DNA from 2 places in the Arthrobacter sp. R3-55 genome. Region 1 is predicted to be linked to the other one. Evidence: riboswitches for the same ligand, from Rfam matches in the RefSeq annotation. Region 1 holds a riboswitch; the other holds the start of a gene.
What was found. Region 1 has a riboswitch for glycine ahead of gcvP (aminomethyl-transferring glycine dehydrogenase). Riboswitches for the same ligand answer to the same signal wherever they lie in the genome.
Positions count from the first base shown of each region.

Region 1 (7,792 bases):
AGGAGCTGGGTTTCGGAGCGGTGCGTGTTGAACACCGGGTGCTGCATGAAGTCGCTGGTGCGCTCCACGGAAGCTTCAAGCGCGAGACCTTCAGCGGCGTCAGCAACCGAAGCGCCGAAGACCGCCGCGACGTCAGCAACAACCTCGGAAGTGGTGGTCTCATCAACAGAGATACCAACAGTGTCAGCGTCAACGCCTCGCAGGTTGATGCCCTTGGCCTCGGCAGCAGCGACGATCTCTGCAGCCTTGCCCGGGACGCGGACGGTGATGGTGTCGAAGAAGGAACCGTGAAGGACCTCGACGCCGGCAGCCTTCAGTGACGCCGCGAGGGTGCGGGCGTGACTGTGGGCGGTCTCGGCAATCGCCTTCAAACCCTCCGGGCCGTGGTAAACGGCGTACATGGAAGCCACGATGGCCAGCAGGGCCTGCGCGGTACAGATGTTGGATGTGGCCTTCTCGCGGCGGATGTGCTGCTCGCGGGTCTGCAGCGCCAAGCGGTAGGCGGGGACACCGGCGTCGTCCTTGGAAACGCCCACCAGACGGCCGGGCATGGAACGCTCCAGGCCCTTCTGAACGGCCATGTAGGCCGCGTGCGGGCCGCCGAAGAACAGCGGAACACCCAGGCGCTGCGCGGAACCAACGGCGATGTCCGCGCCCTGCTCGCCCGGAGGGGTGATCAGCGTCAGCGAGAGAAGATCGGCAGCGACGGTGACCAGCGCACCGCGTTCCTTGGCATCGGCAATGACGGCGGAGTGATCGAATACGCGGCCGGACACGCCGGGTTGCTGGAGAACGACGCCGTTGATGGCACCTTCCGGAAGGCCGAGGGAGAGATCCGCGACCTCAACCTCGAAGCCGAGTGCTTCGGCGCGGCCCTTGACGATCGCGATGGTCTGCGGGAGGCAATCGGCGTCGAGGACGGTCTTGCCGTCCTGGGCAGCCTTGTTCTTGTTGGCGCGGCGCATCATCAGGACGGCCTCGGCAACGGCGGTTGCTTCGTCAAGCAGGGAGGCGTTGGCGATCGGCAGGCCGACCAGGTCCTGGACCATGGTCTGGAAGTTCAGCAGCGCTTCGAGGCGGCCCTGCGAGATTTCCGGCTGGTACGGCGTGTAGGCCGTGTACCACGCCGGGGATTCCAGGATATTGCGGCGGATCACCGGCGGCGTCACGGTGTCGTAGTAGCCTTGGCCGATCATCTGGACAGCGGTCTTGTTCTTGGAGGCGAGCTTGCGCAGCTCAGCGAGGACCTCGACTTCGCTCAGCGCGTTCTGCAGGGTGAGGGCAACGTCCTGGCGGATGTCGTTCGGGACGGCGGTGTCGACCAACGAATCGACGGTGTCGTAGCCGACGGACTTGAGCATGGTCTCAATGTCGGCCTGGCGGCGGGCGCCAATATGCCGATCGACGAAGGTGGTGGAGGCAGAACTAACCGTCACGAAGGAACTCCATTACTTGGGCGGCGTTTGGGTACGCCACAGCGGTTGGGTTCCTCCCCGCTCTGTATTGGACCTGAGAGTTTCCGCGCGTTGCGTGAACAACCATCGCTTGCACCGTCGGTGAGCACAGCGCTCATTCACCCTGAGGTGGGCTGATTGCCTGCTGCTTTCCAGAGTTGCCTTGCCGCGGCGGTGCGTGGGCCTGAGAGATTCCTGGGGAGGGTTTGCTCCTACGGCGCCTGCATCACTTGCTTGCAGGACTCTCCCGCCGCAGATCAAAGGCATGTTCAGTTATGTATGGGCACCGTGTAGGGCACGCCACAAGGGTTAATTGTCCTACGTCACGGGCGCCGCCGCAAATGGACGGCCTGCTACTTCCGCAACCGATCAAGGACACCAAGCAGGATGTCGACGTCGGCCTCCCGCCCGGCATTGCCACCCTCCTGCCCGCCTTCGAAGATGGCATTGAAATACAGGCCGTCACCCATATAGCTGACGGCTTTGGCGACGTCCGGACCAACGTCCTCCGCCAGCACGTCCAGCCAACGCTGCTGGATGGCGGCAAACCTCCGGCGCGTTTCCTCATGGGCCACCTCGGCCAGTCTGGTGGCAGCGACGAACGCCCGGTCCATGGGCGTATCCGCCCAGAGCGATGACCGGATGAAGTAGGCGGCCGAACCATCGGGCGCCGCCTTCATCAGCGCGGTGTCTTCATCGGCGAGCAAGTCCAGACGCTCCAAAAGCGCTGTGATCAGCGCTTCCTTGTTGGGGAAGTGGTAGAGCAGCCCGCCCTTGGACACCCCTGCACGCTTGGCAACGGCGTCGAGGGTGGCAGCCCGCTCCCCCACCTCTATCAGGAGGGCTTCGAAGGCATCCAGGACTGCGTCCCGGGCAACTGGTTTTCGTGGCATGTGTCCATCATTCCCTAAAGCTTCACTGGGGTTACATTTGAAACTGTACCGTCTGGACGGTACAGTAAATGACATGTACTCGCCGTCCTCAACCCAAGCACCCCGTTCCGCTGATCCCCTCAAGGGCCAAGCAGCACCGTGGCGCGACTGGACGGCACTGGCACTGCTGATGTTTCCGGTGCTGCTGGTGGCCGTCGACAACACCGCGCTCACCTTTGCCTTGCCTGAAATCGCCCGCTCTTTGGACGTGGGCGGCGTCCAATTGCTGTGGATCGTTGACGCATACCCGCTGGTTCTTGCCGCGTTGCTGGTGTCGATGGGCAACCTGGGCGACAGGATCGGACGACGGCGGCTGCTGCTGGTCGGCAGCACAGGCTTCGCTGCGGTTTCGGCTGCTACAGCTTTTGCACCCTCCGCTGAATGGCTCATCGCCGGCAGGGCCGGCCTTGGCGTCTTTGGCGCAATGCTGATGCCGTCAACCCTGTCCTTGATCCGGAACATCTTCACCGATCCCAACCGGCGCCGGCTTGCCATCGCCGTCTGGGCTGCCGGGTTCTCGGGCGGCGCAGCCCTTGGTCCGATCTTCGGCGGCTGGCTGGTGGAGCACTTCTGGTGGGGCGCAGTCTTCCTGGTGGCAGCTTTCCTTCTCCTGCCGCTGCTCGCCTTCGGCCGGGTCCTGATTCCCGAATCCAAGGACGCCAACCCCGGACGCGTGGATGTGCCCAGCATCGTCCTGTCCGTGGTCACCATGGCTCCGTTCGTCTACGGCATCAAGGAATTCGCAGTCCATGGTTTCGGGGCATCCGCGGCCGCGTTCATGGGCTTCGGCCTGGTGATGGGCATTCTGTTTGTGCGTCGCCAGCAGCGGATCCAGAACCCCATGCTGGACGTTGCCCTTTTCAAGAACAAGGTGTTCAGCACGGCAATCGTGGCGAACGTGTTGTCACTGTTCTCCATGACGGGCTTCATCTACTTCTTCGCCCAGCACCTGCAACTTGTTGAAGGCCAATCCCCCATGGAGGCCGGCATCGCAATGATTCCTGCCCTCCTGGCAACTGTCATCGCCGGCCTGCTGGTGGTGCCGCTGGTCAAGCGCGTCCGCCCCGGATACGTGGTGGCCGCGGGCTTGACGCTCAGCGCCGTGGGCTACTTGATTGTGGTTGTTGGCGATCACGGCAGCGGACCCGTGTTCCTGTTGTCGGCGCTGACTGTCCTGGCAGTTGGCGTGGGTGCCGCGGAGACCATCTCCAACGATCTCATCCTGGCTTCCGTGCCGGCCGACAAGTCCGGAGCCGCCTCGGCCATCTCCGAGACCGGCTACGAACTGGGATCGCTCCTGGGAACGGCTGTACTCGGATCCATCCTCACTGCTTCCTACCAGCACAACCTCGTGATTCCAGACGGCGTTTCCTCGCAGGCAGCCGGAAAGTCCGCGGAAACACTCGCCGGCGCTGTTGACGCAGCGTCCGCCCTTCCGTCGCCATTGTCGGAGGCGCTGACGGTCGCCGCCCGGACGGCTTTCGAGTCCGGCGTCCACATCACAGCGGCGATTGGGCTGGTATTGATGGCCGGAGCTGCGGTGCTCGCCGCCGTCGTGCTTCGCCGTGTGCCGAAGGCGCAGAAGTAGGTACAGCGCCGTTGCGGGGCCCGCTCTGCGCGATTCTCTGGGAATTTGGCACGCATATCGGGCCTCACACGGCTTCGGTCGGCGCCGCTTTCTTGTCGACGCCGGCGGCCAGTTCATCGATCCTGTCCAGGGCGTCGGTGAGCCGGGTGACCGTGGTCCAGAGTTCCGGATGCCGGTCCCTGACTTCCTCGAGGGTGGTGCCGGCCGAGGTCAGGGAACCGAGGTCGAAGCTTACGTTGGTTCGGGCTCCTGCAATAGCTGCCCGGAGGGCTCCGAAACCCACCACGACGTCGGCGATCAGCGCAGGGTTGCCGTGCGAAGCGAGCCATGCGAGGTCTTCAATGGCACGGATGGCCCGCTCCCCCAAGACCGCTGACGCTTTGGCGGCATCAACGGAGGCCTGATGGATTGCGGCGTCGCGCTCCGGCCCGGGATCGAGGCGGAAGGCGGCGCCGAAAGCGTTGGAGGCCGTAGCGTCGTCGTCGGCTAAGTGAAGGGCAACTTGGCGGAGTTCGCGGGCACGGGCGTGGATGCCGGCGAGGTGTTGGTGCTCGGAGTCTTCCACCTCGGTGTAGCCGGCCACCATGGAGGTCAGGGAAGCCGCAATGGAGAGCATGACCCCGGTCCCGGCGCCCCCACCAGGTGAGCCAGTGGATTCCGCCAGGGCCTTGGTCCACTCCTCAACGGTGGATTGCTGGGTGGTGACTGATTCAGAATCGTTCATGCCATCCAGTGTGCCGGGGCTTTTCAGCCTTCGCAGCTTTGGGCTGGATACACTGGCCAAACCTAGGCGTCGAATGAAAAGGGCAGACTCATGACCATTGACCTCGAAAAGCTATACAAGGACCTGCATGCCCACCCCGAGCTGTCCTTCCAAGAGACCAGGACCGCAGGTATCGCCGCGGGACATCTGGAAGAACTCGGCTTCGCCGTTCACCGCAGCATCGGAAAAACCGGGGTTGTGGGTGTTCTGGAAAACGGGCCCGGACCCGTAGTGATGCTCAGGGCAGACATGGACGCATTGCCCGTCAAGGAAACAACAGGCCTGGACTACGCAAGCACGGCCATGGGTGTTGACCACCAGGGTAAGGACATGCCGGTCATGCACGCTTGCGGCCATGACGTACACGTCACTTGCCTCGTGGGTGCGGTGGAGGCTCTGGTCGCTCAACGTGATCAGTGGCAAGGCACCCTGATCGCCCTCTTCCAGCCAGCCGAGGAATGGGGTGGCGGGGCAGAAACCATGGTGGCCGATGGCCTGTATGACGCTGTGCCCAAACCCGACGTCGTCCTGGGCCAGCATGTGGCCCCCTTCCCCGCCGGCTGGTTCGGAATCCGGCCCGGCGTCACCATGGCATCCGCCGATTCCCTCAACATCACCCTCCATGGCCGCGGTGGTCACGGTTCACGCCCTGAGACCACTATCGACCCGGTACTGATGGCAGCGGCAACCACCGTCCGGCTGCAGGGCATTGTTGCCCGTGAGCTGGCAGCGAGTGATTCCGCGGTAGTGACCGTGGGGCAGATCCACTCGGGGACCAAGAACAACATCATTCCCGAAACAGCAACTTTGGGCCTCAGCGTCCGCACCTTCAGCAATGACACCAGGGATAAGATCCTCGGTTCCATCGAGCGCATTGCCGCGGCAGAATCCACAGCGTCAGGGGCACCCAAAGACCCGGAGATTCAGTTTGAAGAGCACTTTCCGCTGACCGTCAACGATCAGGCTGCCACCGATAGGGTGTCCGCGGCGTTCAAGGCAAAGTTCGGCGAAACACAGATCATTGACCCCGGTCCTGTCTCCGGAAGCGAAGACGTGGGCGCCTTGGCCAAGGCCGCCGGCGCTCCCCTGGTTTTCTGGTTCCTGGGCGGCGCCGAGCCTGCCCTGTTCAAGGAATTCGCCACAACGGGCCGTCTACCCGAAGATATTCCGTCGAATCACTCACCGTATTTTGCTCCGGTCATTGAGCCGACGTTGTCGCGCGGGACCGAAGCCTTGGTGACGGCCGCCCGGGAATTCCTGGCTACCCAGTCCTAGGGATTCATCCGGTCCGGCAAGGGTGAAGGCGCCGCGAGTGCAGCGCCTTCACCCTTGCTTCCTTCACCGAGCCGGTGCAGTGACTAGTGGGACAACGCCGCCTGACGTGCCTCCCGGACAGCCAGGGTGGTCTCCTCCATCATCAGATCAGCGTTAATGGCAGCGCCTGCCATGACCCCTGCAGCTGCGGAGGCCATCACCTGGCCAGTGAGATCGGTGACGTTACCGGCCGCCCAGACGCCAGGCACCGATGTTGCCCCGCCCATCGGACCGGCTTCAACATGGGTCCCGACGCCCATCGGGTGCTCCACCACGGGGACCCCGAGGGACTCCAGCACGCCGGATCTTGCCTCCAGCCGGGGGCCCGTCACAACCGCTTGCATCGGAATCACCGTTCCCGAATCCAGGACAACGCCGCTCAATGCATCGTCAGTGACTTCCAGCGCCCGGACTTTACCGTCCACCACGGTGATGGAGCGGGCAGCCAATTGCTCCCACTGCTCCTCCGTAGGCTCCACCACGTCATTGAGGAACAAAGTGATGTTGGGGCTCCACTGGCGGAACAGCAACGCCTGGTGCAATGCCATGGGCACCGAACCCAGGATTCCGATCGCTTTGTTCCGCACTTCCCAGCCGTGGCAGTAGGGACAGTGGAGAACGTCGCGTCCCCACCGCTCCCTGATCCCGTCGATCTCGGGCAGGATGTCGATCAGTCCCGTGGTGACCAGCACCCTTCGCGCTTTGATGGTGCGGCCATCAGCCAGGTCCACCTCAAAGGCAGGCTCCGCCCCTTCGGTGGCTGCCGCCGTCGAGCGCGCCCCAACAGCAGTGCCTTCCACCACTGCGGCTCCGTACTGGATCGCCTCTGCCCGGCCCAGTTCCAGCAACTCCCGGGGATTGATGCCGTCACGGGAGAGGAATCCGTGCACCCCGGCTGCGGGTGCGTTCCGCGGCTCACCGGCGTCGATAACGACGACGGACCGCAAGGCCCTGCCCAGCGTCACGGCTGCACTTAACCCAGCTGCGCCACCTCCGATCACCACTGCGTCGTATTCCGCTGCCAAGGGATTGCTCGTTGTATCCATACCCAAATGCCTCCGTGCGTCTCCTGCGGCCATGCGCCGCTCCTTCCATGGTTGGACAGGAAGGTCGAGAACAGCAAGGAAGTTTGCCAGTATGGCAAAATGAGGGGCATGACAACGGATTTCAGCAGCATGCTCGACGCCGTCGGCCCCCGCCTGCGTGCCATGCGGACCCAACGCAACGTGACCTTGGCCGAAGCCTCGGAAGGTACGGGCATTTCCGTCAGCACACTCTCAAGGCTGGAATCGGGACAACGCAAGCCCACCCTGGAACTGCTCCTCCCCATCGCGAGGTTGCATCAAGTTCCGCTCGAAGAACTCATCGACGCCCCGGAAACCGGCGACCCCCGGATTCACCTCAAGCCGCACGTTCACGAGTGGGGAACCGCACTTCCCCTGACCCGGCGCCCGGGCGGTATCCAGGCCTTCAAAATGGTGCTGAAAAGCGGAACAGGAAAAGAGATACCGCAGCCCCAATCACATGAGGGCTATGACTGGATGTACATCCTCAACGGCAAGCTTCGGCTGGTACTGGGTGAGAACGACTTTGTGCTGAAACCCGGCGAGGTCGCGGAATTTGATACGCGAACACCGCACTGGTTTGCCAGCGCCACCTCGGAGCCCGTGGAACTCCTCACCCTGTTCGGCCAGCAAGGTGAACGCCTTCATGTACGGGCACGACCCAAGCGCTAGGAAGG
Region 1 is NZ_CP096423.1:3,735,190-3,742,981, forward strand. Features, by position in the region: gene gcvP (aminomethyl-transferring glycine dehydrogenase) at 1-1,436, opposite strand, end outside; glycine riboswitch at 1,489-1,615, opposite strand; glycine riboswitch at 1,617-1,714, opposite strand; gene M1D51_RS17060 (TetR/AcrR family transcriptional regulator) at 1,808-2,347, opposite strand; gene M1D51_RS17065 (MFS transporter) at 2,421-3,974, shown strand; gene M1D51_RS17070 (cyclodeaminase/cyclohydrolase family protein) at 4,039-4,698, opposite strand; gene M1D51_RS17075 (amidohydrolase) at 4,789-6,012, shown strand; gene M1D51_RS17080 (NAD(P)/FAD-dependent oxidoreductase) at 6,096-7,097, opposite strand; gene M1D51_RS17085 (helix-turn-helix domain-containing protein) at 7,206-7,787, shown strand.

Region 2 (7,792 bases), 1.2 Mb from region 1:
TTGTGGCCGGCACGCTGGTTGGGGCGTCGGGCACCATCCTGACCCGGGCCATGGCCGCGGCGATGGGGCGAAGCGTTGCCGGCATCATGTTCGGTGCCTTCAAGGGCGGCTCCACGGCCGGGTCCACAGCCGTGAGCGAACGGCCGGTTCGATCCTCCAGTGCAGAAGACGTGGCAGTGCTGCTCGGTTATGCGCAGCGGGTCATTATTGTGCCGGGATACGGCCTGGCGGTCGCCCAAGGGCAGCACACCGCAGCCGAGCTCGCCTCAGCCCTGGAAGCGCGGGGGATCGAAGTCGACTTCGCCATCCATCCGGTGGCAGGAAGAATGCCGGGGCATATGAATGTCCTGCTGGCTGAAGCCAACGTGCCCTACGAGTCGCTTAAGGAAATGGGCGAGATCAACTCCGAGTTCAAGACTGCCGATGTTGCCTTGGTGGTGGGCGCCAACGACGTCGTCAACCCTGCCGCGAAGACCACCCCTGGCTCGCCCATCTACGGAATGCCCATCCTTGAAGTGGCCGACGCCCGGCAGGTGGTGTTCCTCAAACGCTCCATGCGCCCCGGGTTTGCCGGTATTGAAAACGAACTCCTTTACGAACCGCAAACCACCCTGCTGTTCGGAGATGCCAAGGATTCCCTGACCAAGGTCCTGGGCGCAGTGAAGGGACTCTAGCGAAAGTCCCCCGAATCGCGTCATGTACTGAGCCGTGGCGGCACAAGTCTTTACAGGAAGCTTGTAACGGCTAGGAGTAATGACGTGCAGGACAGTAAGAAGAAGCCGACACCCGGGCCGCGCTTCGCCGAAGCAGAAGGCCGGGCTGTGACCAATTGGCGGATCCTCGTGGGCCAAACGGTCCAGGTGTGGCGGTACAACGAGGTTGTGGACCAGGGCTGCGTGGAGTCCGTGACCTACGACGGCAGGGTGCTCTGGCTTGCCCAAAGCGGGCCCATAGAGCGGCGCCTGGTGGAGAAAGAACGCGGAACCGGTCTCCGGATACGGATGCTGGACTGAACGCTTTTCCGGGCCGAACGGCGCAATCCTAGGCTGACTTCACGCTGCTCAAGAAATTCGAAGAAGACTGAGCAGCCGGAGTGTGCGCCAAAATCTCCGCGAGCTCAGCCAGCCTGTGTGCACGCGCGGACTCTGCGGGCGAGAACGGCTCGCCCGGCCGCGAAAAGACCAACGGACCGTGCCAGGCCGTTGGGATCTTGAGGATGTCAGTTGAGGGCCCGACGCCGGTAGCCGCCTGGGGTGCGGACCGCTCGGGGTCCATGGGGTCTACTTTGGCGGAAAGAAGTTCGGCCACGGCGAGTGGAAGTTCCTGCGGGTTTACGGCCACACGGGTGGCGAGGCTCAGTGCTTTGGTTTGACCGTCGGCCATGGCCAACGCGGTGGTGGGCCAAACGTGCGACTCAAGCCCGCCGCCGTCGTGCAGTGCCTTCAAAAGATCCAGCTCGGTGACTTCACCGGGGGCAGAAAGGACAAATTCATCCATCACCGTTCCGCCGGGGTCAGTGGCGGCATGGCCAGTCCCAGTGATGGGGTGGATGTGAAGGCTGAGGATGTTGCTGTTCAGCTTGGCCAGGGCGTGGGTGACTTTTTGCAGCGACCCCGGCTGATCAGGCAGTACGGTCCGCGCGCGCCACAAAGAAGGTGCCATGTTCAAAGTGCGTCGGTGGCGGAGGGCCGGCGCGTGCAACCATCGCCGGAGAACCTTGGAGGCCGAAGGCTCGGCCACCCAGATGACCAGCACGGTGGCGGTGACCGCGAGGAGCAGAACCTTGGCCACATACGGCAGCTGGGTTCCCACCACGGCAGCATGAACCAGCAGTTCAATGGGAAGCATCACTGCAATGTTCGCAAGAGTGAGCCGGGCCTTGGGCGGTTCGGGCAGCTGACCGCAGGCATCACAAAGGAGATCCGCGGTGACGGGAGTGCTCGGGTTGCGCTTCATGATTTCATGCTGCCCTGCCACTGTTTCGGGCCGATTGCCTGAGCGTCACGTTCCGGGGGCGGGCAGGTTTCTGCGGATGCGCCATAACGCAAGAACCCGGCGTCCTCGTGGGAGAACGCCGGGCTCCGGCCAAGCAGCACGGATGCTGCGCTTAGCGGGTGCGGTCGGAATCGAAGTCCGGGTCCGAGGCCTGGCTTGCGTTGCGCGCGGCAGCGGCATCCTTGAGGAGATCGCGGATTTCGGCAAGAAGGGCGGTGTCCGCAGGCAGCGGCTCTTCCTCGGGTTCCTCAGTGGAGAGGCGGTCCTTGACCAGGGAATTGATCTTGTTCATGGGCGCCACGAAGATGAAGTACACCACGGCAGCGGTGATCACGAACGTCACCAGTGCGGTCAGTACGGCGCCGAAATCGACGAACGTTGCCGGGTTGTTCTCCCAGATTTTGAAGCCCAGGCCCTCGGCATTCATGCCGCCGGCGGCTGCGATCACGGGATTGATGATGTGGTTGGTGAAAGCTCCGACGAGTGCGGTGAACGCACTGCCGATAACTACGGCGATAGCCAGCTCGATCACGTTGCCGCGAAGTATGAAGTCCTTGAAACCCTTGAACATGGATGGTCCTCCGAATAGGTGCAATGTCTGCCTCCAGCAGAGATCAAACTACCACTCGGTGGTTTCCAGCTGGTGTACCCGGGATGTGGAAGAGGGTTGGCGGGAAGGGGCCGGGATGTGGAAGAGGGTTGGCGGGAAGGGGCCGGGATGTGGAAGAGGGTTGGCGGGAGTAGCTGCACCTTGCTTGCGCTTTTTCGCGGGAAGCGGCTATGGTGTGAAGCGTGTCACGAAAGTGACGCAACGCTTTTGATCTGCGGCGGGAGAGTCCTGCCGGTACATCCAGTCAGGCGCCGTAGGAGCAAATCCTCCCCAGGAATCTCTCAGGCCCATGTACCGCCGCGGTTAGGCAACTCTGGAAAGCAGTCCGGGTAACCGGGCTCACCGACGGTGCAAGCAGACGGCATGTGGAAACACAGTCTGCGGAATCTCTCAGGTCCAATACAGAGCGGGGAGGAACCCCACATCATCGTGGCGCTCACTGGGCGCCTGAATCATGGAGTTCCTCTTGACTGTTCAATCAACCCCCACCGCCTTCGCGGACCGGCACATCGGCGCCCGCCGTCAAGCCGACGTTGACACCATGCTCAAGGCCATCGGCTACGACTCTGTCGACGGCTTGGTAGATGTCGCGGTCCCCGATTCCATCCGCCAGGAAACGGCCCTGAAGTTGCAGGACGCCCTCACTGAGGTGCAGGTCCTCAGCGAGCTCCGAAAGCTCGCATCCAAGAACAAGACCGCCGTCCAGATGATCGGCCAGGGCTACTACGACACCGTGACGCCACCGGTGATCCGCCGCAACATCCTCGAAGCTCCCGCCTGGTACACGGCCTACACGCCGTACCAGCCCGAAATTTCGCAGGGCCGTCTTGAGGCGCTGCTGAACTTCCAGACCATGGTGCAGGATCTCACGGGGCTGCCGGTTGCCAACGCGTCGTTGCTGGATGAAGCGACCGCCGTGGCCGAGGCAGTGCTGCTGATGCGCCGCGCAAACAAGAACAAGACGGTCAAGGACGGCAAGACTGTCCTGGACGCGGACCTCCTCCCGCAGACCATCGCGATCGTCAAGGGCCGCGCCGAGGCCCTCGGCTTCGAGGTGGAAATTGCCGACCTCAGCGACGGCCTTCCCGACGGCGACATCAACGGCATCGTCCTGCAGCAGCCAGGTGTGTCGGGTCGCGTGTTCGACCACTCCAGTGTCATTGCTGAAGCGAAGGAACGCGGCGCACTGGTCACGGTTGCCGCGGATTTGCTGGCGCTCACCCTCATCACGCCCCCGGGCGAACAAGGTGCGGACATCGCCGTCGGGACTGCGCAGCGCTTCGGCGTCCCGCTGTTCTTCGGTGGCCCGCATGCGGCCTACATGGCCGTCCGCGAAGGCATGGAGCGCACCCTTCCCGGCCGCATCGTTGGTGTTTCCAAAGACAACGCCGGCGTCCCTGCTTACCGCTTGGCGCTGCAGACCCGCGAGCAACACATTCGCCGCGAGAAGGCCACCTCCAACATCTGCACGGCGCAGGCACTGCTGGCGATTGTGGCTTCGATGTACGCGGTTTACCACGGCCCCGAGGGCCTGAAGGCGATCGCCGAGACCGTCCACGGCCATGCCCGCACGCTCGCAACCGCACTGCAGAAGGCAGGCCGCGAACTCGTCTCCGATGCCTTCTTCGACACCCTCACCGTCCGTGTTCCCGGCAAGGCAGACAAAGTCATCGCCGCTGCCGAAGCCCGCGGCATCAACCTGCGTCTCATCGACGCGGACACTGTGGGCGTTTCCGTTGATGAAACCACGACGCCGGAGGTCCTCTCCGCGGTTGCCGTCGCCTTTGGCGCCGGCCCGGTGGGGGACGCGGCCGGGTTCGAACTGCCCTCCGGGGTAGTCCGCACCTCCGATTTCCTGCAGCACCCGGTGTTCAACACGCACCGTTCCGAGACGCAGCTGTTGCGCTATATCCGCAAGCTGTCTGATCGGGACCTCGCACTGGACCGCACCATGATTCCGCTGGGTTCGTGCACCATGAAGCTGAACGCCACCGCCGAGATGGAAGCCATTTCCTGGCCCGAGTTCGCCTCGATCCACCCGTTCGCTCCGGACCACCAGACAGCGGGCTGGCGCGAGCTGATCGAGGACCTGGAAGCTGACCTCACGGAGATCACCGGCTACGATCAGGTCTCCATCCAGCCCAATGCCGGGTCTCAGGGAGAGCTCGCGGGCCTGTTGGCCATCCGTGGCTACCACCTGTCCCGCGGCGATGAGCAGCGTAACGTCTGCCTCATTCCTGCCTCAGCCCACGGCACCAACGCGGCGTCCGCTGTGCTGGCCGGGATGAAAGTTGTTGTGGTGGCCACGGCTGCGGACGGCACCATCGATCACGCCGACCTGACCGCCAAGATCGAGGCCAATAAGGACGTCCTGTCCTGCATCATGATCACCTACCCGTCCACGCACGGTGTGTACGACGCCGACGTCCGGGAAGTTTGCGATGCCATCCACGCAGCCGGCGGCCAGGTGTATGTTGACGGAGCCAACCTGAATGCACTGGTTGGGTTGGCCCAGCCGGGCAAGTTCGGCGGGGACGTGTCCCACCTGAATCTGCACAAAACCTTCTGCATCCCCCACGGTGGCGGCGGTCCGGGCGTTGGTCCTGTGGCGGCGAAAGCCCACTTGGCGCCGTTCATGCCGGGGGACGCGAATAAAGCGGCACATGAAGACGGGCACGGCGTGGCCATTTCCGCTTCGCGCTACGGTTCTGCCGGCGTGCTGCCGATTTCCTGGGCGTACGTGAAGCTCATGGGTGGTCAGGGGCTGACGGAAGCAACCAAGTCGGCTCTTTTGGCAGCCAACTACGTTGCTTCCCGGCTGGATGAGCACTTCCCGGTTTTGTACACGGGCGAAGGTGGCCTCGTGGCGCACGAATGCATCCTGGACCTCCGCGAACTGACGGCCAGGACAGGCGTCACCGCTGAGGACGTGGCAAAGCGCCTGATCGACTTCGGCTTCCACGCACCTACGTTGGCGTTCCCGGTTGCCGGCACTTTGATGGTGGAGCCCACGGAATCCGAGGACCTCGCCGAGATCGACCGCTTCATCGAAGCCATGATCACCATCCGTGCCGAGATCGAGCAGGTAGCCGGCGGTGATTTCACTGTTGAGAAGTCGCCGCTGCGCAACGCACCGCACACGGCTGCCGCCGTCGTGAGTTCCGCTTGGGACCGCGACTACCCGCGTGAGCAGGCCGCGTTCCCCGTCCACCATCTCAAGCAGGACAAGTACTTCCCGCCGGTCGGCAGGATCGACGGCGCCGCAGGTGACCGCAACCTGGTGTGCTCCTGCCCGCCCCTCGAAGCGTTCGAGGACAACACTGCCGACGTCGAAAACTAAGGACTGCCCACATGTCTGAGAATTACACGGCTCTTTATGAGCAGCACAAAAAGGCCGGCGCTTCCTTCACCGACTTCGGCGGCTGGCAGATGCCGCTCAAATACTCCTCGGAGTTGGCTGAACACCACGCAGTCCGCAAGTCCGCGGGCCTGTTCGACCTCTCCCACATGGGCGAAGTGTGGGTGTCCGGCCCTGAGGCAGCTGCGTTCCTGGACTACGCGCTGGTGGGCAAGTTGTCCGCAGTGGCCGAGGGCAAGGCCAAGTACTCGCTGATCTGCAACGCCGACGGCGGCATCATCGATGACCTCATCACCTATCGCCGGCCCTCTCCCGAAGACGGCGTGGACAGGTTCTTGGTGGTCCCCAACGCGGGCAACGCGAAAGTGGTGGCCGCGGCCCTGTCGGAGCGGGCAAGCGCATTCGACGTCGTGGTGGAGGACGCTTCCGCCGAGACTTCGCTCATCGCTGTGCAGGGGCCGGCCGCGGAAGCGATCCTGCTGACGCTTGTCCCGGCAGAACAGCACGCGCTGGTCACCGGACTGAAGTACTACGCGGCGGTGGAGGTGCCGGTAATGTTCGACGGCGGCACTGAGCACCTGCTGCTCGCCCGGACCGGATACACCGGCGAAGACGGGTTCGAGATCTACATCTCCAACGTTGACGCCGCCGGCCTGTGGGAAGCGCTGCTCGAAGCAGGCGAAGGCCACGGCCTGATCCCGGCCGGCCTCGCAGCCCGCGACTCCCTGCGCCTCGAAGCCGGAATGCCCCTGTACGGCAACGAACTTTCCATCCACGTCAACGCCTACGCCGCAGGCCTTGGCCCGGTAGTTTCCCTGGCCAAGGAAAGCGACTTCATTGGCCGGGAGGCGCTCTCTGCCATCAAGGCTGCCGGCGTCGGATCAACGTTGGGCCAGAAGCTGGTAGGCCTCAAAGGCGCCGGACGCCGCGCCGCCCGCGCCCACTACTCGGTCCTCAAAGACGGCTCGCTGATCGGCGAAGTCACCTCCGGCCAGCCGAGCCCCACGCTCGGTTACCCGATCGCCCTGGCGTATGTCGACGTCGAGCATTCCGAGCCGGGCACGATCGTCGAGGTTGACCTGCGCGGCAAAGCCGAGCCGTTCGAAGTCGTGCCGCTGCCGTTCTACAAGCGCCAAAAGTAGCCGGGGTCTTCGGGACCGCCGACCTCTGCATGCTCGGTCGCATGGGCGCCCGCTGGGCGGACGCGACGCTCCCTTAGACGCATGCTGCCGGTCGCCGGACCCGAACCGTTGTGGATGGTGGCGCTGTTTGAACCCCTAAGCGCTGGGGATGGGGCAACCTGCCGCGGGTGATCTTGAAAAGTTTTCAGTTAGTCAGAGAAGGAGTTGGGATGAGCAAAGTAGTTGCTGGATTGAAATACTCGGCTGAGCACGAGTGGGTTGCCGTTGATGGTGACGGGGCCGTGGGGATTGGGATTTCCGCAGTTGCTGCCGACGCCCTGGGCGACATTGTGTACGTGGACCTGCCCGAGATTGGGTCCACTGTGACGGCCGGCGAGACGTGTGGCGAGGTGGAGTCGACCAAGTCGGTATCGGACCTCTACTCGCCCGTGACGGGGGAGGTGACCGAGATCAATGACGCCGTTGTTACCGATCCGGCCCTGATCAACAACGATCCCTATGGCGCGGGCTGGCTGTTCAAGGTGGCCGCCACGGAGGAAGGGCCGCTCATGTCGGCCGAAGAATACGCTGCAAAGAACGGTGGAGAACTGTGAACCCTGTATCGGTGACTGAATACCAGCAAGTGGTGTCGGCGTCGTTGGACGCCCAACTGTCAGAGCTGGATCCTGAGATCGCGGCGAAGATCGA
Region 2 is NZ_CP096423.1:164,159-171,950, forward strand. Features, by position in the region: gene M1D51_RS00815 (NAD(P)(+) transhydrogenase (Re/Si-specific) subunit beta) at 1-674, shown strand, start outside; gene M1D51_RS00820 (hypothetical protein) at 759-1,013, shown strand; gene M1D51_RS00825 (amino acid-binding protein) at 1,042-1,956, opposite strand; gene mscL (large conductance mechanosensitive channel protein MscL) at 2,108-2,566, opposite strand; glycine riboswitch at 2,814-2,912, shown strand; gene gcvP (aminomethyl-transferring glycine dehydrogenase) at 3,072-5,945, shown strand; gene gcvT (glycine cleavage system aminomethyltransferase GcvT) at 5,957-7,105, shown strand; gene gcvH (glycine cleavage system protein GcvH) at 7,315-7,698, shown strand; gene glyA (serine hydroxymethyltransferase) at 7,695-7,792, shown strand, end outside.
Region 2: linked by a shared signal. The riboswitch ahead of gcvP (aminomethyl-transferring glycine dehydrogenase) and the one ahead of gcvP (aminomethyl-transferring glycine dehydrogenase) in region 1 are both predicted to bind glycine.